Regions from separate parts of the Paenibacillus larvae subsp. larvae genome, predicted to be linked through region 1. Evidence: predicted binding sites of a transcription regulator. Region 1 holds the regulator's gene; each other region holds the start of a gene.
The links. Region 1 encodes Rex, which represses fermentation and respiration genes when NADH is low (regulators of the CRP and FNR family bind a similar motif). Its sites were predicted from a motif close to TTGTGAAATATTTCACAA; they were not measured.
Positions count from the first base shown of each region.

Region 1 (6,302 bases):
GGGTTGCATTCCCTTCCCTTGGCAGTTTTCAGCTGGGGCATGTGTGCAGTTTGTTTGGAATAGAACATGAAAACCCGCATCAGGCAAATTGTGATGCCCAGGTAACAGCAGAGCTGTGGATTCGCATTATGCAGAAGCTATTTGGACTTCCTTTGCTTACTATTCAGAGAATTAGCCAGATCCTGGATCCGAATGTTAGTGACCTGGGTTGGTTTATTAATGAGATCCGCGCTTATAAAGAGCTTCACACGGCTGAGGATGAAGAAACTTACCGTTATTATCGGCAATTTGCCTTAAATGTCGATGACTGGGGGAAAGAAGAGCCTGTACGGGATGAACAGGATGTTCTTAATCTGGGAACATTTGATGAATATATGCAGCAGGTAAATGATTCCTTCAAAAAGGTCTTTCCTAACTATGAAGCTAGAGAAGCACAGCAACAGATGATTCACGAAGTAGCTTCTGCTTTTGAAGATACTAAACATTTGATGATCGAGGCAGGAACGGGTACCGGCAAAACATTGGGATATCTGATTCCGGCTCTTTATTACGGGATTAAGCATGAAGAAAAAATAGTTGTCAGTACACATACAATTAATCTTCAGGAACAGCTAAGAGAAAGGGATATTCCGCTTCTTCACCATATTTTGCCAATTGGGTTTACGGCTTCTGTTCTTAAAGGAAGAAGTCATTATTTGTGTCTTCGCAAATTTGAGAATAAAATGAATATCAGAGATTATGATCCCGGGAAGGAAGATACGCTTACGGCAGCCCAAATGACAGTCTGGCTTAATGAGACAGAGCGGGGGAAGATGAGGAGCTTTATTTTGGTAACCGGGGGATGTCTTTTTGGCATCAGGTTTCCAGTGATGCAGATTCCTGTATGAACAGGCATTGTCCGTGGTTCAGGAAATGTTTTTATCATAGAGCCAGATATGAAGCAGGTGAATCCGATGTTGTCATTACAAACCATTCTCTGCTGCTCACAGATACAAAAGCTGAGAATCGGCTCCTTCCTTCTTATAAACATCTGATTCTGGATGAGGCTCATCATTTTGAAGATGTAGCCGGGAAGCATTTGGGTACGGATCTTCATTATATGGGGCTGGCCAACCAGCTCTCACAGCTATACAAAGACAGCCATTCAGGGCAGCTGCCCATGCTGTTATCCCGGTTTTACGGAATACAGAACGACAAAATCACAGTTAGCTTACAGGCAGTTGAACGGATTAGTGAACGGATTGTGGATGCCAAAGAGGAATGGGACCGTTTAACGGAGAAAATGTATGAATGGCTTTCCGGAAACCATGAATCTTCCGGAGCTGAAACCGGCCAGCTCATCATTCGGGTTAAAGAGGATGTTCTTCCTGACAATTGGCATGAGTTTGCAGAAATTGAGGAAAATTTGCTTCTCGCGCTTCAGGACATTCATAAGAAATTGGACCAGCTCATCCAAGAGTTAAAAGAGGTTCAAGATGAATATGACCTGCAAAGCATATTGACCGACCTTGGGGGGATATCCAAAGAGATTGCCCAATACAAGCAAAATATACGATTTTTTATGAAACGGGAAGATCAGGATTTTGTATATTGGCTAGAAGCGAATACTTACACCAAAAGCCGGTCCGTCCAGCTTGTATGCGTCCCCCTTGATGTAAGTCCCTTGCTGCGTGACCTGATATTTGATACCAAAGATAGTGTTATCATGACATCCGCTACATTATCTGTGAACAAATCTTTTAGCTATTCTTTGGGAATGTTTGGTCTAGAATCTCCGGAAGAAGGGCAAGAGAAAGCTAAACTGAGAACGGTTATGCTGCCTTCGACGTTTAACTACAGACAACAAGCTTTAGTGATGATACCGCGTGATTTTCCGGGTATACGGGGCAGGCAGGGGGAAGCCCTTTTTGTTGAGGCTCTCATTCATTCACTGATGGAAGTGGCTATAACAACTAGAGGCAGAATGCTGGTGCTTTTTACGTCGAACCGGATGTTGAAAGATACGCATAAGGAGCTTAAAGAAAAACTCAGGCCTTATGGTATTGAAGTCCTGGGCCAAGGTGTAGATACCGGTAACAGAAGCAAACTGACCAGGCTATTTCAAGAAAGTGAAGCCTGTGTACTGCTGGGGACCAGTTCATTTTGGGAAGGGGTGGATATCCCTGGGCAAGCTCTGACCTGTCTGGCTATTGTGAGGCTTCCTTTCCAACCTCCAAATCATCCATTGGTTGAAGCCAAAAGTGAGAAATTGAAGAAAATGAATCAGAACCCATTCATCAAATTATCCGTACCTCAAGCGGTCATCAGGTTTAAACAAGGTTTTGGCCGGCTTGTGCGGACAGCAACAGACAAAGGGATCGTCATCCTGTATGATACTCGTGTAATAGAAACCCAATATGGCAAATATTTCCTATATTCATTGCCAGGGCCTAAAATGGAGCACATGACAAGAACACAAATTGTGCCAAGAATTGAAGAATGGATGGGAGAGAAGCAGGAATGAAGACGGAAAAAATATCTGAAGCCGTCGTTCGGCGATTGCCGATTTATTTACGGTACTTGAACGAATTAGCCATAAAGAATGTAATGACTGTTTCGTCTCAGGACCTGGGCCAGAAATTGGATCTGAACCCGGCGCAAATCCGCAAGGATCTAGCTTACTTTGGTGAATTCGGCAAGAAGGGGATCGGGTATGATGTTGCTTATCTGATTGAAAAAATTCGGCAGATTCTAAATCTGGACAAACAAAACCCAGTAGTGCTGGTAGGCGCCGGTAACCTTGGGCGTGCATTATCTAATTATAACGTCTATTTGAGCGATCAGATGAAGATTGTAGCGGTGTTTGATGCTTCGCCGGGCAAAATCGGTCAAACCATCAATAATTTACAGGTGAAACCGATGGAAGACCTGATTCCAACAGTTAGAAAACTGGGGGTTCGGATTGGGATTATTACCGTTCCGGCTTCGGAAGCGCAAAATGTAGCGAATCAATTCATTGAAGCAGGTGTGGAAGCTATCCTGAACTTTGCTCCAATCATTATTAAAGTTCCACCGGAAGTACGTGTCCATAATGCGGATTTCACAGCCGATCTTCAAAGTCTCGCTTATTATCTGGTAGAAAAAAACACCGAAGCTTAATAGCTTCGGTGTTTTTAAGTCTTTATACAAAAAATTTAAACATGAGCATGTAGATCAGATAGGCAATCGCAATACTGATTGGAATTGTAATTACCCAAGTAACAAGCATCCGCTTAACTGTTCCCCATTTTACATCATGCAAACGCATGACACTACCTGTTCCGATAATGGACGAAGAAATAACATGAGTGGTAGAAAGCGGCATTCCCATAGCTGTTGAGGCCTGAATAATGGCGGACGATGTTAAATCAGACGCAAAGCCGTTAATCGGTTCGATCTTGATAATTTTTGAACCGACGGTTTTAATAATCCTCATTCCGCCAATTGATGTTCCAAGCCCCATGGCCGTTGCCGCAGCCAGTTTAACCCACAGAGGTACGTCCAATGTATCTTGTAAACCGGCAGCGACGAGTCCAAAAACAATAATCCCCATAGCTTTTTGGGCATCGTTACCGCCATGTGAAAAGGACAGAAGCCATGCCGATAAGATTTGGAAAAAACGGAAAACACGGTTTAACTTCGAACGGGATTTGTTACCGCTTAGAATGATGAGGCGTTTAATCACCGTCATAATCATGTAACCAGCCACGAATGCAATGACCGGGGAAAGGATAAGGATCAGTACAATCTTGCCGAAACCTCCCCAATTAAGGGCCCCTGCACCAGCACCGGCCATGACAGCACCAGCAAGAGCACCGATCAGGGTATGGGAGGATGATGAAGGGATTCCATAATACCAGGTGAGAAGGTTCCAGATAATTGAAGCGAGAAGAGCCGCGATAACAACATAAACACCGTTCTCAATATCAGCAGGGTTGGCGATGCTTCCCCCGACGGTTTTAGCAACTTCCGAGGAGAAAATGGCCCCGAGGAAGTTTAGGATTGCAGCACTCAAAATCGCAAAACGCGGTTTCATGGCTCTGGTCGAAATTGAAGTGGCAACAGCATTTGCTGTATCATGAAAGCCATTAATAAAATCAAATGCCAGGGCAAGCGCTACAATAAAGAATAAAGTGATCATGTTTGCCTCCTAATGTTACAGCTGGGCTTTCGCTTATGAGTAGCGCAGAACTACGCTTTCAAGAATATTCGCGACATCTTCACAGACATCGGTTGTTTCTTCAAGGCGTTCATAGAGTTCTTTCAAGTTGAAATCATCATACGGATCCCGGCGGTTTGTGAAAATTTCACGAATTCCCTCTCTCATCAAGCGGTCACCTTCGTTTTCGAGGCTGTTAACTTCCACCGTATGTTGCTTAATTGAATTGTATTTTTTCTTGGATAGCAGCTTAAAGGCTTCAAGCAAATGTTCACAAGCTTTTACGATTACTTCTGTAAATTCCTGCATGTACTTATCGATCGTTTGAATATTCAAATAATCAAAGCGGGCAGCTGTTGCTTCAATTCCGTCAATCACATCGTCAAGATTGGAAGCTAGTTCCATGATATCTTCACGGTCGATAGGAGTAATAAACACTTTGTCTAATTCACGGAAAATTTCGTGAGTGATTTGGTCTCCTTTAGTTTCCATATCCTTGATGTTTTGAAAAAAATCAGCAGGGAGCTTATTGCCCAACAGAGCATCGCGGAACATGATCGCCGCTTGATGTGTGTTATCGGCAGATTTCACGAGTAAGCCCAGAAAATCGACTTCATCTCGTTTGCTGTTGAAAATGGATACCATAGTCTTAAGTGCCTCCTAATTGTAGTGAATACCTTATTTCCGTATAGATTTAAATTACAATTCAATTAGCAATTTGCACATGTCTTGTATATTCGAATGAAGGATGCAAAGTGCGTATGTAGAAAATTGTAGCTTAAACTCACAAAAAATAAAATAGCATAACACAGATAAAGAAAGCAATGAACTTTTTGACGCTGGCCACCCTTGATTTTGACATAGGGAAGATGTAGAGTGAAAATGAAGATATACCGAGCGTTTTCGTCCCCATGTAGACGGACGAAGTCGTTCCCGTTTGTATAAAACCAAGGTGGAGAAGAGGTTATGGCTTTGGCAAAAAAAATTGTCATTACTGACGGGTTTTTTTTGACTCTAAAAGAGCAATGTCCCGTTCTGGAAGGGTCCATGATTATAGAGGAAGACCGAATTATTTATATAGGAGAAAATCCGTCTCCTCAAGATCTTGAACAAGCAGATGAAATCATTTCTGGTATAGGTAAACTGTTTATGCCCGGACTGGTAAACACTCACGGTCATGCAGCCATGTCACTGCTCAGAGGGTATGGCGATGATCTGGCACTTCAAGTTTGGCTTGAGCAAAAAATGTGGCCGATGGAAGCGAAATTTACTTCCCAGGACGTTTATTGGGCCACCCTTCTTTCAATAATTGAGATGATGAAGAGCGGAACAACAGCTTTCGTGGATATGTATGATCATATGGATCTGGTAGCCAAAGCTGTTGAGGAATCCGGCATGCGCGGCTGCCTTACCCGTGGCGTGATCGGTCTTTGTCCAAAAGAAGTGCAGGATCAGAAGCTGGCGGAAGCGGCCCGGTTTGCCCGAGACTGGCATGGCAAGGCTGACGGACGGATTACCACTATGATGGCGCCGCATGCTCCGTACACTTGTCCACCTTCCTACATTGAGCAATTCGTTCAGGCCGCACATGATCTGGACTTGCCTATTCACACTCATATGTCTGAAACCTTACGTGAAGTGGAGGCCAATGTTAAGGAATATGGCCTTCGTCCTGTGGAGCATCTTTATAAACTGGGTGTCTTTACAAGACCGGCCCTTATCGCCCACGGGGTTCACCTGACGGATGAGGAAATCCGTCTTTTAAGCGAGCATGATGTCCGGGTTTCCCACAATCCGGGAAGCAATCTCAAGCTTGCAAGCGGGGTAGCCCGCGTACCCGAATTAATTCAAGCAGGAGTGAAAGTCTCTCTTGGAACAGACGGGCCGGCAAGCAACAATAACCTGGATATGTTCGAGGAGATGAGACTTGCGGCATTAATTCATAAAGCAGTAAGCGGAGACCCTGTTGCTGTTCCGGCAACGGAAGCCTTGCGTATGGGGACTATCATAGGAGCTGAATCCATTTGGCTTGAAAATATCGGTAAGCTGGAACAGGGAGCTAAAGCTGATTTTATAGCACTGGATATCGATCAGCCCCATTTTCTGCCGAAAACAGATTATGTAT
Region 1 covers NZ_CP019687.1:4,152,735-4,159,036, forward strand. Annotated here, with positions in the region: partial or broken gene dinG (ATP-dependent DNA helicase DinG) at 1-2,503, shown strand, start outside; gene BXP28_RS21705 (redox-sensing transcriptional repressor Rex) at 2,500-3,138, shown strand; gene BXP28_RS21710 (inorganic phosphate transporter) at 3,161-4,159, opposite strand; gene BXP28_RS21715 (DUF47 domain-containing protein) at 4,193-4,822, opposite strand; gene BXP28_RS21720 (amidohydrolase) at 5,150-6,302, shown strand, end outside.

Region 2 (6,302 bases), 1.2 Mb from region 1:
ATCGGAATCAATGGACAATCCCGCTACAGCCAAGGCTTGAATGGCTGCATCATAAAGACTGGGTGCATGTGCGGCTTTTGCTAATTGTTGGTACAATTCCGACTGATGCTCAAATATCGCCAACTTTTGAGTATTTTTATTTCCTAGTGCAAATTCAATCAAACGATACTGATACGATTGAAACCCGGATGATTGCCCTAATTGATTTCTGAATTCCATATATTCTGCTGGGGTTAATGTTACGAGCACGTTCCATGACTGAATTAATTGCTCTTGTATTTTAGATACCCGGGTTAAGATTTTAAACGCTTTTTGCAAATGGTTACTTTGGATATAGGAAATGACCGCATTAATTTCATGCAGCATTAACTTCATCCACAGTTCACTCGCTTGATGGATAATTATAAACAACATTTCATCATGATGTCCGGAGAGTTGATGTTGGCTAGAGAGGAGCCGATCCAAATATAAATAGTCTCCATACGTCATCGAATGTCTCATTTCTGCTGGTTGATTCGTTAGATGTGTTTCATCTAACTTCTCAATTGTATTGTTTGTGGCTGTCATTTTGGTTTGCTCCCCTTTCTTTACTTTAGGTAATTTTTTTAAGACAGCACGAGTCGGACTTGCATCGGCCTCACTTAGAGAAAGGGGGAGGGCAATGAACTCATAATCACCGGCATCAATGTGATCCAATACTAGCCCCTCTAAAATCGAGATATCCGCATGTGATAATTGATGATGGACGAGAAGAGTTTTGCTTTCAATCGGATCTACAGATGGAAGATCAAATCCGATGAGACGGATACCTTTGTCCGACAAGTAGCCGATTGCCTGAGGATCCATGTAAGGGATAGAAACCGGAAATACGGTTCGGTCTGGCCAAGCGTCTGTCCGAATTAAGAGCCGCGTTACGCCATCGAGGTCGAAACTGGACAATTCCTTAATGCCGATTACGGATTTATTGGGAATTCGAATGACACGCGCTTGCCCTATAAACACGTCAAGATATTAACATTTCTCCTACCTATCGCAAATTTGAACATTGCCTTTCAGAAGTCGTCTCTCCAGATTGATGACCAGAAACTGAAGGGCGATGACGGTCAAACTGGATTCGGCGCCACGAACACGAATGCGACCCAGTCCCAATTTACGCTTGCCTTCCTTTTTTTAAGGCTAAATTAAGTCTCTTTGTTATATTCCAAGATGGCAGACAAATATTACACGGAAAACCCGGATAAAGAAAGATACATACGAAACCATAAAGGTACACTTCTTGGTAACATCAACCTTGAAATGCTACAATAAAACTCCTACTCATTATTCTTCTGTCGGCTTGTCGACAATAAGAAGAATCACGTTGTTGGACCCTCAAGACCCTTCACATCACGATAAAAAAAGAGCTGCACAATTGAGTGAATTTCCGCAGCAACAAAACATCACGAAATGATTGACGTGAACCAAAGCTGTTGTTAAAATTATTAATGGAATTAATGTGAAATTATTCACAATAATTGAACTTGTTTCTTAAAAGATATTTTTAAAAGGAGTTATTTATTATGAAAAGAATCGTAACACTAAGCACCCGTAAACTGACAGATACAATAAAATATGGCGGATGTGGTGCATGTCAAACATCTTGCCAATCAGCCTGCAAAACGTCTTGCGGAGTTGCAAATCAAAAATGCGAAAACATAATGAACAGATAAACCAAGAAACGTACCGCCCAACTGCTTTCCGGATGGGCGGCCATTTTTATCTCACATCAGCAGGAAGTAAACGTCTCATAAACGGAGGTTTTACTTTATAAATAAAAGGAGCTTGATTATCAAGTATGATTCATCAATATAAACTAAACGGATACAACATCGTACTCGATACCTACAGCGGATCGGTACATGTTGTCGACGATCTCGCCTATGAAATCATCGCCCTTTATGAGACTACTAATGCTGGAAAAATACGTACATGATTCCAATATCTCTGAGAAGGACATTCGGGAAACAATTGCCGATATCGAAGAGCTAAAAAATGATGGGGAACTCTTTACTGAGGATGAATATAAGAATCTCTCAATGGATTTAAAAAATCGCCAAACTTATGTAAAGGCCCTCTGCCTCAACGTCGCACATACATGTAACCTGTCATGTGAATACTGCTTTGCCAGCCAAGGAAAATACAACGGAAGCAGAGCGATCATGAGCTATGAGGTTGGCAAAAGAGCTATCGATTACCTATTGGAAAACTCCGGTCACCACCGAAACCTCGACGTTGATTTCTTTGGCGGAGAACCGCTTATGGCCTGGAAAGTTGTTAAACAAATTGTCGCTTACGCAAGAAGCAAAGAAAAAGAGTACAAAAAAACTTTTCGCTTCACCTTTACTACAAATGGTATGTTATTAAACGATGAGGTCACCGATTTCTTGAATGAGGAAATGTACAATGTCGTATTGAGCCTTGATGGAAGAAAACAAGTTCACGATCACCTTCGTAAAACAGTAACCGGAAAGGGAAGCTACGATTATATCGTTCCGAAGTTCCAGGAATTCGTTGAAAAGCGTGGAGATAAAGAATATTATGTGCGTGGGACTTATACCCGCAACAACGTTGACTTCACCAATGACATTTTTCATATCGCAGATCTTGGCTTCGACAAAATCTCGATGGAACCCGTCATCTGTGATCCCCGGGAACCCTATGCGCTTACCGCAGAAAACCTTCCAGATATATATAACCAGTACGAAATTCTCGCCAAGGAAATGCTGAAACGTGGGGAAGAGGGCAATGGCTTCACCTTCTACCATTACATGCTTGACCTCTCAGAAGGCCCCTGCATCCAAAAGAGAATTTCCGGCTGCGGCTCAGGAACCGAATATCTCGCTGTCACACCATGGGGCGAACTCTTCCCTTGCCACCAGTTCATCGGGAATAACGAATACAAGATAGGAAACATCTGGGATGGGATTACAAAACAAGAGACGCAGTGCCAATTTAAAGAGAGCAGCTGCTACTCGAAGCCGAAATGCCAGGACTGCTGGGCGAAACTTTACTGCAGTGGCGGTTGCCCTGCTAACGCGCTGCACGCAACAGGGTCCATCAATGGAATCTACGATTTCAGTTGTGACATCTTCCGCAAGAGGGTAGAATGTTCCATGATGGTGAAAGTGGCCGAATCCATGAGAGCTATGAAAAAAAACATACAATCCACAGCTCAATAAACATAAAGAGATTATAAGAGGCTGAGACATAAGTCGAAATTTGATTTATGCTCAGCCTCTTTGAAGAAATTCCACTTCTTTATATATACTCAAAATCCCTTTGATTTATTTAATGGTAAAACCTGTTGCTCCACTCTTTCATACCCTGTAATGATTTTAACTACGATCAAAACCAATTCATTCCTCATTTTCCTCCATTTTTTCTCGTCTAATCTTTCCATATGCTCTCGTTTTTCACCAGGAATTCATATGCCGCTATTATCATGTAAATGCGGATTAATATATAAGCATCAACAGGTTAAGGGAATTTTTGAATTCATAAAATAGCTCCTCTTCACTAGTCTTTAATCAATAATATGAGTTCCTGATTCCTTAAACCTCTTTTAACATATGTTCTTTTCACTATATAAAAGACCCCTTGGTTCATCATAACCAAAGGGGGAAAGCTTCGCAATTTTTCAAAACATCGTATTCTTTTTTATAAACGGTTCGATTTTATTTCAAAGTTATGTCTTGATAGTTTGGACTTTCTTTTAAATTAAGACAGAACATCAGTTAAATACTCAGCAATTGCATCTTGAAATTTTAAATCTATAGTCTTAAATTCCGTACTTTGGCCTCTTTGTGCCACTTGTAAAAACGGTTTCCAAGAAGAATCCTCAACTGACCAATCTATTAAAGTAAGTGTTTCTAAAAAATCGTCTAAATCATGATGGAAAAGAAAACCATCATTTTGAGCAACTACAATTTTTCGGTTTAAATAAATAGCCAACGCATTCAATACTGCCTCATGACCTAATACATATTTCTTTACATTTCCCGGTTCCCGAGGGAAAATTGAATTTGAATTTAAATCTGAATATAAATTATAAAATAGTCTTTCTAAAAAATTTAACACTGAATCATAATTCTCTTTAATGAGTTGTTCATTACTATTACTTAATGTTGGTTTTCCGAAAAGTAATAGACTAAGGAAAGTTTTTAGTCTGGTCATTGAAGTTAAATTTTTATTTTTTGGTCTTGCTAATCTCGATTTATTCGTCTCGACCCCTAATGATTGTAAAGATTCGGAAATTGAAAGTATATCTTTTGCTAAAATATTTAATATATCTCTGCTGTCGTATGATGTCGTTAATGACATTGATACTTTTTTTGCATTTGAGTTAATAGAAGTAAATAACTCTCTTTGCTCCGCTTTATCTAAATTAATATAAAGTTGTAAAGTAAGCATGCTATCAAGTATTTTTACCTTTCTTATATCACTCTCCTTCATTGTACTTAAATATCTTTCTAACCCTGTAATACGATGCTGACCATCTATTATCACTAACTTTTCATTGGGATAAATAGTTAATGCTGAATTTTCTTCATCGTAATTAAATTCTTTTAGTTGTATATTACACATTATTGCAGGGAAATATATCCCTAAGTTACTTTCAAAAGTGTCAATATATTTTTCAATTTTAGGTATTCTATTGATATTTATATCTCTATTCACTTCACTATCTATCAAGTAAATTTTTAATAAATTCTTCACCTTTATTTGAGTAGTCATTAGCCCTTTTGTAGGCTGACGCTCATCAATTGGAAGAACCGTACCCTTCAATTTTAAAAATTGTTTCATTTCATTTCACCCCTTTTTAGAAAAGTTAAGTAAATGCTGATCAATAATCTCCCTTTGAACTGACTTATCAATTTCAATGAATTTTAAAATTTCATTTACAGTACATTGAATTGATACTACACATTTACCGAATTGTTGCCCTTGAGTGGCTTTAAATGTAGTAAAGTTTTTCTTTTGCCCAATGGCAGTAAAATTAATCATTTAACTCCCTCCGTTTTACAATTTACTATTTATGGTACATATTGTATCGCTTTTTTTAGCACATTTTAATCAAAATAACAATTTTACGTTTTCCTTTTTTCAAAATGGCAAATTTAATCTTTCAATCAAAGATCTTTCAAAATCAGACATTGCTCTAAGTTCTATCTTACAACATACATTTTGTTAACTTACGGTTGCAGTTATGTAGTGCATTTCGTTTAAACAATACCCGTCTCAACTCTATGGACGTCCAATCACTATACCTATGAACGACAGGTGATCCGGCGATTACAACCGCCATCCTCGTCCGGATTTTGCAAAAAAGCGAGTGATAACGTTGAGCGGAGACAGCTTCCGTCTCAAACATCGGGAAACCATTTTTAGTAACATCTGGGTGTATTATTTAGCGGAATCTTCTTAAAGGTACTTGACGGTTACAGTTGTCTTGATATCCAATATTCCAATAATTGAATATAAATCACTAAACTAGATATTTTTCATGATGGCAATTCAATTTGTAACCTTATGGAATTAAAATAAATACGCCTTCTATATTAATACAATTTTCTTATAATAAACTTAGTTGATAAAATCGTATGAGCTTCATCCGAAATCTCAGGAACACAAATATATAATTTCTTTTTCGCCCTACTACATGCTACATAGTTAACCCTGTGATCTTCATTACCATCTAGATCGGGCTTTAGTAGAAATCCCAAATCCCTCTCTTCATTGTACTTATAACCATCCTTGCCCTTGACAATTACCAGTACATTATCAAATTCACTACCTTTTGCTTTATGAACTGTACGATGTAAATTTCATCTTCAGCTATTTTCACATGCAGAGCAATACTAGTATAAATCGTATTTTTATAGAATTCTTCATTTGATGATGGAGCTCTATTCCCCTTACTCTCCCGTATCTTTGGAATGTCAAAGAACCCTGTTCCATTTATCTTGCAATAAATTTCCCATAATGGTTTATCGCAATAGTCACTATATTCATTCAACATCATCTTAATAAACATTAATGCAGTCTTTTGTCCATTATGATCATCAGTTAATCTCAAATGTCTACTTAATTCTTTTATCGCATCCTTATAATGATTCAGTCTTGCGTACTCAATACTCTTAATAATTGATATCAATACTTTTCTTCGATCAGGGGTTGAATCTACAAATGCTTCATCAATTAACATCCACTTCTGTCCATCTTTATAATCCTTGTTATTTCTAACGGAATTCGCCATAAGATTC
Region 2 covers NZ_CP019687.1:2,917,716-2,924,017, forward strand. Annotated here, with positions in the region: gene kynA (tryptophan 2,3-dioxygenase) at 1-501, opposite strand, end outside; gene scfA (six-cysteine ranthipeptide SCIFF) at 1,560-1,709, shown strand; gene BXP28_RS24460 (hypothetical protein) at 1,835-1,972, shown strand; gene scfB (thioether cross-link-forming SCIFF peptide maturase) at 1,920-3,218, shown strand; gene BXP28_RS15100 (DNA sulfur modification protein DndB) at 3,757-4,842, opposite strand; gene BXP28_RS15105 (hypothetical protein) at 4,849-5,043, opposite strand; partial or broken gene BXP28_RS25640 (ATP-binding protein) at 5,319-5,464, shown strand; gene BXP28_RS25240 (hypothetical protein) at 5,598-5,813, opposite strand; gene BXP28_RS15115 (hypothetical protein) at 5,807-6,302, opposite strand, start outside.
Region 2: scfA (six-cysteine ranthipeptide SCIFF) is a predicted target of Rex. The motif match lies at 1,494-1,511, and genes of this name have one in related genera.

Region 3 (6,302 bases), 1.8 Mb from region 1:
TATTGATCTGCACACGGGAAGAACAGCCGAACACATCGACCGCGAAAAAAAGCTGGTGCGGGATAACCTGGGAACTGCCTATCCTTATGATATCTTACTGCTGGCGACAGGGTCTAACCCGTTTATTTTGCCTGTTCCCGGAACAGATCTTGAAGGGGTGGTCGGCTTCAGGGATATTTCCGACTGCAACCGCATGATGGAAGCCGCAAAAACCTACCGGAAAGCGGCCGTGATTGGAGGCGGACTGCTTGGCCTTGAAGCGGCAAAAGGGCTAAGCAAGCTCGGAATGGAGGTAACGGTTGTCCATCTTTTTGATGAACTGATGGAGCGTCAGTTGGACCCGGTTGCGTCCACTCTGTTAAAAGCGGAACTGGAGGAACAGGGGCTTCGTTTTGCCACAGGGAAGCAGACGGAGGCTTTAACCGGAACAGACCGGGTACAGGGCATTCGTTTTACGGACGGTACAGAACTTGCTGCCGATTTCGTGGTGATGGCTGTCGGTATCCGGCCGAATACTGCACTGGCCAAGGCAAGCGGGCTGGAAGTAAACAGGGGCATTATTGTGAATGATGTGATGCAAACTTCAGACCCTGCCATATATGCCGTAGGAGAATGCAATGAGCACCGGGGGGGTATGTTACGGCCTGGTCGCCCCTTTATTTGAGCAGGGTCAGGTACTGGCTAAACATCTGTGTGGCATAGAAACACCGGGCTATGCTGGAACTGTTCTTTCCACCAAATTGAAAATATCCGGCGTGGACGTATTTTCCGCGGGTGAATTTATGGATAAGCCGGGCATGACGGTAGTCAAAATGCAGGATGATTGGCGCCGAATTTATAAGAAAATATTACTGCGGGATAACAAGATTGTCGGAGGAGTTTTATTTGGTGACAATTCGGAAGCGCCACGCCTTCAGCAGTGGATTCGTACCGGCGCTGAAATGACAGACGCTATCTATGCTTCTGTTATGGGGATGGCTTTGGAAGCCGACCCGGGCAGTGGGGTAGCCGGGATGCCGGATGAAGAAATCGTTTGCGGCTGCAATGGGGTAACCAAAGGTGCTATTGTGGCGGCGATCAGGGATAATGGGCTGACATCGGTCGATGAGATTAAATCCTGTACCGGAGCATGCCGCTCGTGCGGAGGCTGTAAGCCGGTGGTTGAACAAATATTACAGCATACACTTGGTGACCAGTATGATACAGCAGCTTCAGCAAACGGGATTTGCAGCTGTACAGATAAGAGCCGGGACGAGATTGTAGCAGCCATCCGGGAAAAAGAACTAAAAACAATCCAGGATGTGATGCAGACTTTGGACTGGAAAGAGGAAGAGGGTTGTTCCAAATGCCGCCCTGCACTCAATTATTATTTGACCATGCTTTGGCCCGCAGAATATCAGGATGAGAAGGTATCCCGCTTTGTCAATGAGAGGATGCACGCAAATATTAATAAAGACGGTACCTATACGGTTGTTCCCCGCATGTATGGCGGCGTAACTTCACCGGATGAACTGCTCCGCATTGCGGAAGTGGCAAAAAAGTATGAAGTTCCTTGTGTCAAGATGACAGGCGGGCAGAGGCTTGATCTGATAGGGGTTAAGAAAGAAGATTTGCCGAAAGTATGGGAAGAAATCGATATGCCATCCGGCTATGCCTATGCCAAATCTCTTCGGACGGTCAAAACCTGTGTGGGAGCTGCTTACTGCCGGTTCGGCACAGTAGATTCCATGGGAATGGGAGCCAGGCTGGAGCGAAAAATGGAACGGCTGGATATGCCGGCGAAAGTGAAGCTCGCTGTCAATGGCTGTCCGCGCAATTGTGCGGAATCCTGCACGAAAGACGTTGGTATAGTTGGAAACGATGGAGGATGGGAAATTTACGTCGGAGGCAACGGGGGAATTAAACCTCGATTAGCTGACCTGATGGCGAAAGTTAAAACGGATGAAGAAGTAGTGGAAGTAACTCAGGGCTTTATACAATATTACAGGGAACAAGCGAACTATCTGGAACGGACCTCGGAATTTGTAGAGCGGATCGGATTGTCTAAGATCATAAAGGAAGTCGTTGACAACCGTGAGCAGAGATTGAAGCTGGTTGCACGTATGGAACTTGCCTTAAGTCAGGTAAAGGATCCATGGAAAGAAGTCATTGATTCCGGAAAAACCCGTAAGGATTTATATGAGCATGCCGTATTTCCGCAGTTCTGATCAAGATTGAAAGGAGTCGAGGATATGACGACGCATACTTCCTATTCTTTTGTAGAAGCAGGAACTTTGCAAGACTATATGCCCCGTCTGGAAAAAATCGTTCATATTGGACAAAAGGAGATTGCCGTATTCCGTTTAAGTGATGATCGGGTGTTTGCCCTGAATAATCAAAGCCCTCATAAAAAAGGGGGCCTCTTTGTGAAGGAATGATTTCAGGACATTATTTATTTGACCCTCTTTACGACTGGAAAATTGATTTAACAACCGGACTCGTACAAGCCCCCGATTCTGGACAGGTGCGGACTTACCCGGTTCTGGTAGAAGATAATAAAGTGAGGATTGGGTTCCCGGCAGAAACCTGAAGTTTGCGGATTAAGGACAAAGCTGCTTAAATCGGGTCAAACCTAAAAAAGGGGAGGCCCGGTTTCAGGCGGCTTTTTTTCGTATATTAGAAGGAGGCTTGGACTTCCGTAAGCCCATTAAAAAACGGTATCCTGAAAAGAAGGATACCGTTTTTGTGAGCGGACATCAAATCCGGCAAACGTCCAAGGGACAATTTTCACAATGACAAATTTGCTTAAGCTGTTCGATGTCCTTAATGAGAATGTAGCCTCCCTTCATTTCAAGAGCGTCTTTCTTTTTCAGATCACCGAACATGCGGTTTACACTTTCCCGGGTAGCCCCAATCATATCGGACAATTCAGAATGGGTAAGCTTTTTCGTGATTTTGATCGCATCCCCCTCTTTTTTGCCGAACGAATTTGAAAGGCGGATCAGTGTGGAACAGAGAGCACCCGGTTTCCCGTACATCATCATATCGCGGAATTTGGTCTGGGTTAGCCGATGCATAAGACCCATCCATTTCATAAATTCAATCGCAAGTTCCCCATGCTGCCAAATCAGCACTTCAAGATCCTGCTGCTGGACAACTCCTACGACACATTCTTCTATGGCTTCTGCTGTGAAAGCATGGCGGGACTGTTCGTATGGATCGATCTGCCCCAGCATATCGCCGTCCTGGAACATGTACAGGAGAAGTTCTTTTCCTTCATCAGTGGACTTGGTGACTTTCACACGGCCGCTTTTTATATAGTAAAGCTTATCGGCGACATCCCCTTCCCAGAAGAGGTAGGCACCAGGCTGAATTTTCTGTTCATACATAATCTCTTGGATTTTGGATAAGTTTGATTCCGTGAAACAGTTAGTATTTCTAGGTATATACTCGCATGTACAGGTTTGTCTCTCTTCCATCCGATATACCCTCCTTTAACATAATCTGTAAGTTTCACCGATATTATTACCTTTATTATATAGCATAGATCATACCTCAATTGTGACATTGATCACATTTTTAATCCCTGTACAGGCAGTTGACAAGAAATTGTGATATATTTTACAGAATTGTGCAGCTCTGTTTGGCTATACTGGGTGTAAATTTTAGTAATTATGCCTCGGAAGGGAGGGCAGCACAATGCTGAGTGGTGTTATCTTGGCCGGAGGGCCAAGCCGCAGGATGCAGAGTGTCGAGAAGGGATTACTGCCCATTAATCAGGAAAATCTGGTTCAGCGGCAAATTCGTTTGATGAAAGAGGTTTGTTCCGAAATTATTCTGGTTACGAATTCACCGCGCAAATATTTGCCTGTCTTGGGCAGTTCTGTCCGTATTATTACCGATTACATATCGGGTAATGGTCCTCTTTGCGGTATGCATGCAGCTTTCTCTTTATGCAAAAATGACCTCTTGTGGGTTGTCGGCTGTGATATGCCTTTCATCTCTCCAAAAGCTGTTCAGGTAATGCTGGAGAAGCATAGGACCAATCTATGGGATGCCATTATTCCTTTTATCCATAATAAGTATCATATGCTTCATGGTATATATCGCAAGCAGGTACTTAGAAGTATCTCTTCCTGCATAGAACAGGAGGAGTACGATTGTGAACAGCTTCTCCGATTGCTTCATATTAGAAGTATCGATGAGAGCTCCTTTCTTGCTGAAGGAGTAGATAACAGTTTTGTCGAGTCCATAAATACAAAGGAAGATTATATCCGCATCACCGACATGCTGCAAAGTGTACCCCATTGATGCATCGTTACATGGTTCAAACTTTAGCTTGCTCTCTTAAAGATTAGTTTATTAGTTATGTTATAAAGGTAAGAAAAAGCGAAGAAATCCTGCCTCCCGCGAAGAACCATTCTTCGCTTTTTTCATTGTACGTACATACCTGTCAGGAGTAAAAATGTTCTATATCAGTCAGCATTTGTTCAGACAACGGAAAAACCCATTCTTTTTCTTTCCGGATAAACTCCGTCAAAATGAAGTAAGTCTGCTGGACGTGTGATACTGCTTTCTTGGCTGTACATTCCTTCACAGATTCATCAGGAAGTTCCGCTACTATATCAATAAAATGCTGAAAATTGTCCATCGCCATTCTATATTCCTGCCGCATAACGGAGGTTGGCCCATTTTATCTCCCGTGTACAAATCAACAACCGGGTATAAAGTGGCCTCTTCCTTTTTGTTATGACGCATAAATCGGAAACGGAATTGTTCCACCAAATCTTTCAGACCTTCCAGTTTTACGGACCAATCCGGCACCTGTTCATCATACCCGATGCTTCTTGCCACAGCATGCAGTTCCTGAAGCTTAAGCAAGAGTTCATGATGTTCCTGCTTCATTTCCTCTAAAGATTCAGAAAGATGAACGTAAGGATCCATGACCTGCAATTCAGGGTTCCCGCACAAAGCTTGGTTCATAATTCTATCCTCCAGTCGTTTTCTATTATGTCGGCCATCATACCCGGCCTGTTTTTCTGATAAACATTTAGAGGGCTCCATATTAAAAGGCAGCAAAATTTAAGAAATAGCATAGAGAACAGGCTTAAGTATGTGAAAACAATCACAATTTATAAGAAAAAATTACCCTGCCTTAAAATACCTTAAATGAAGTTTTTGAGTCTATGATAAATGTCATAGTGAAAAAATACACAAAGTTTTAGACTAAGGGTGTCAGAAAAAATCGGATAAATGGAGGCGGAGCGAATGGCAGTTCAAACCAAAACAAATAAAAAAGAACTAACTGCACAGGAGCAAGTAAACCGACTGGTAGAAAACGCGCAAAAAGCCCATGAAGCGTTCATGGCGTATGATCAGCAACAGATTGATACCATTGTTCAGGAAATGGCGCTTGCCGGTTTGGACCAGCATATGGTCTTGGCCAAAATGGCTGTTGAAGAAACCGGGCGCGGTGTATATGAAGACAAAATTACAAAAAAACATTTTTGCAACTGAGTACATTCACAATTACATCAAGTATAACAAAACCGTCGGCGTGATCGAAGACAATGAGTTCGACAGCTACCAAAGTATTGCGGAACCTGTCGGGATTATTGCAGGTGTCACACCCGTAACGAATCCGACATCCACCACAATATTTAAAGCTTTGATCGCAATTAAAACCCGCAATCCCATTATTTTCGCTTTTCATCCTTCTGCTCAAAAATGCAGTGCGCAAGCGGCTAAGATATTGGCTGACGCGGCTGTCAAGTTCGGTGCTCCGGAACACTGTATTCAATGGATCGAAAATCCGTCCATGGAGGCAACCGGGGCCTTGATGAATCATCCGGGTGTAGCATTAGTTCTGGCTACCGGTGGTGCGGGAATGGTGAAATCCGCATACAGCACGGGTAAACCTGCTCTTGGCGTCGGTCCGGGTAATGTGCCTTGCTTTATCGAAAAATCGGCGGATCTGAATCAGGCGGTTAACGATTTGATCCTGTCCAAAACTTTTGATAATGGTATGATCTGCGCTTCCGAACAAGCGGTAATTATTGAGGAGCCCATCTTTGCCCAAGTGAAGCAAATGATGACTGCTCAGGGCTGTTACTTCTTGTCAAAAGAGGAGACAGAGAAATTAACCCGCCATGCTATGAATACGGAAAAATGTGCTGTGAACCCGGATATTGTCGGCCAGCCAGCCGTTAAAATTGCTCAGCTTGCCGGTATTCAAGTTCCGGAAGGAACCAAAATTCTGGTTGCGGAGCTGCAAGGGGTAGGACCTAAATATCCGCTTTCCGCCGAGAAATTGAGCCCGGTCC
Region 3 covers NZ_CP019687.1:1,623,703-1,630,004, reverse strand. Annotated here, with positions in the region: partial or broken gene nirB (nitrite reductase large subunit NirB) at 1-2,207, shown strand, start outside; gene BXP28_RS25045 (nitrite reductase (NAD(P)H) small subunit) at 2,232-2,417, shown strand; gene BXP28_RS25040 (Rieske (2Fe-2S) protein) at 2,414-2,569, shown strand; gene BXP28_RS08410 (Crp/Fnr family transcriptional regulator) at 2,736-3,458, opposite strand; gene mobA (molybdenum cofactor guanylyltransferase) at 3,679-4,290, shown strand; gene BXP28_RS08400 (hypothetical protein) at 4,433-4,636, opposite strand; gene BXP28_RS08395 (hemerythrin domain-containing protein) at 4,600-4,962, opposite strand; partial or broken gene adhE (bifunctional acetaldehyde-CoA/alcohol dehydrogenase) at 5,248-6,302, shown strand, end outside.
Region 3: BXP28_RS08395 (hemerythrin domain-containing protein) is a predicted target of Rex. The motif match lies at 5,093-5,110, and genes of this name have one in related genera.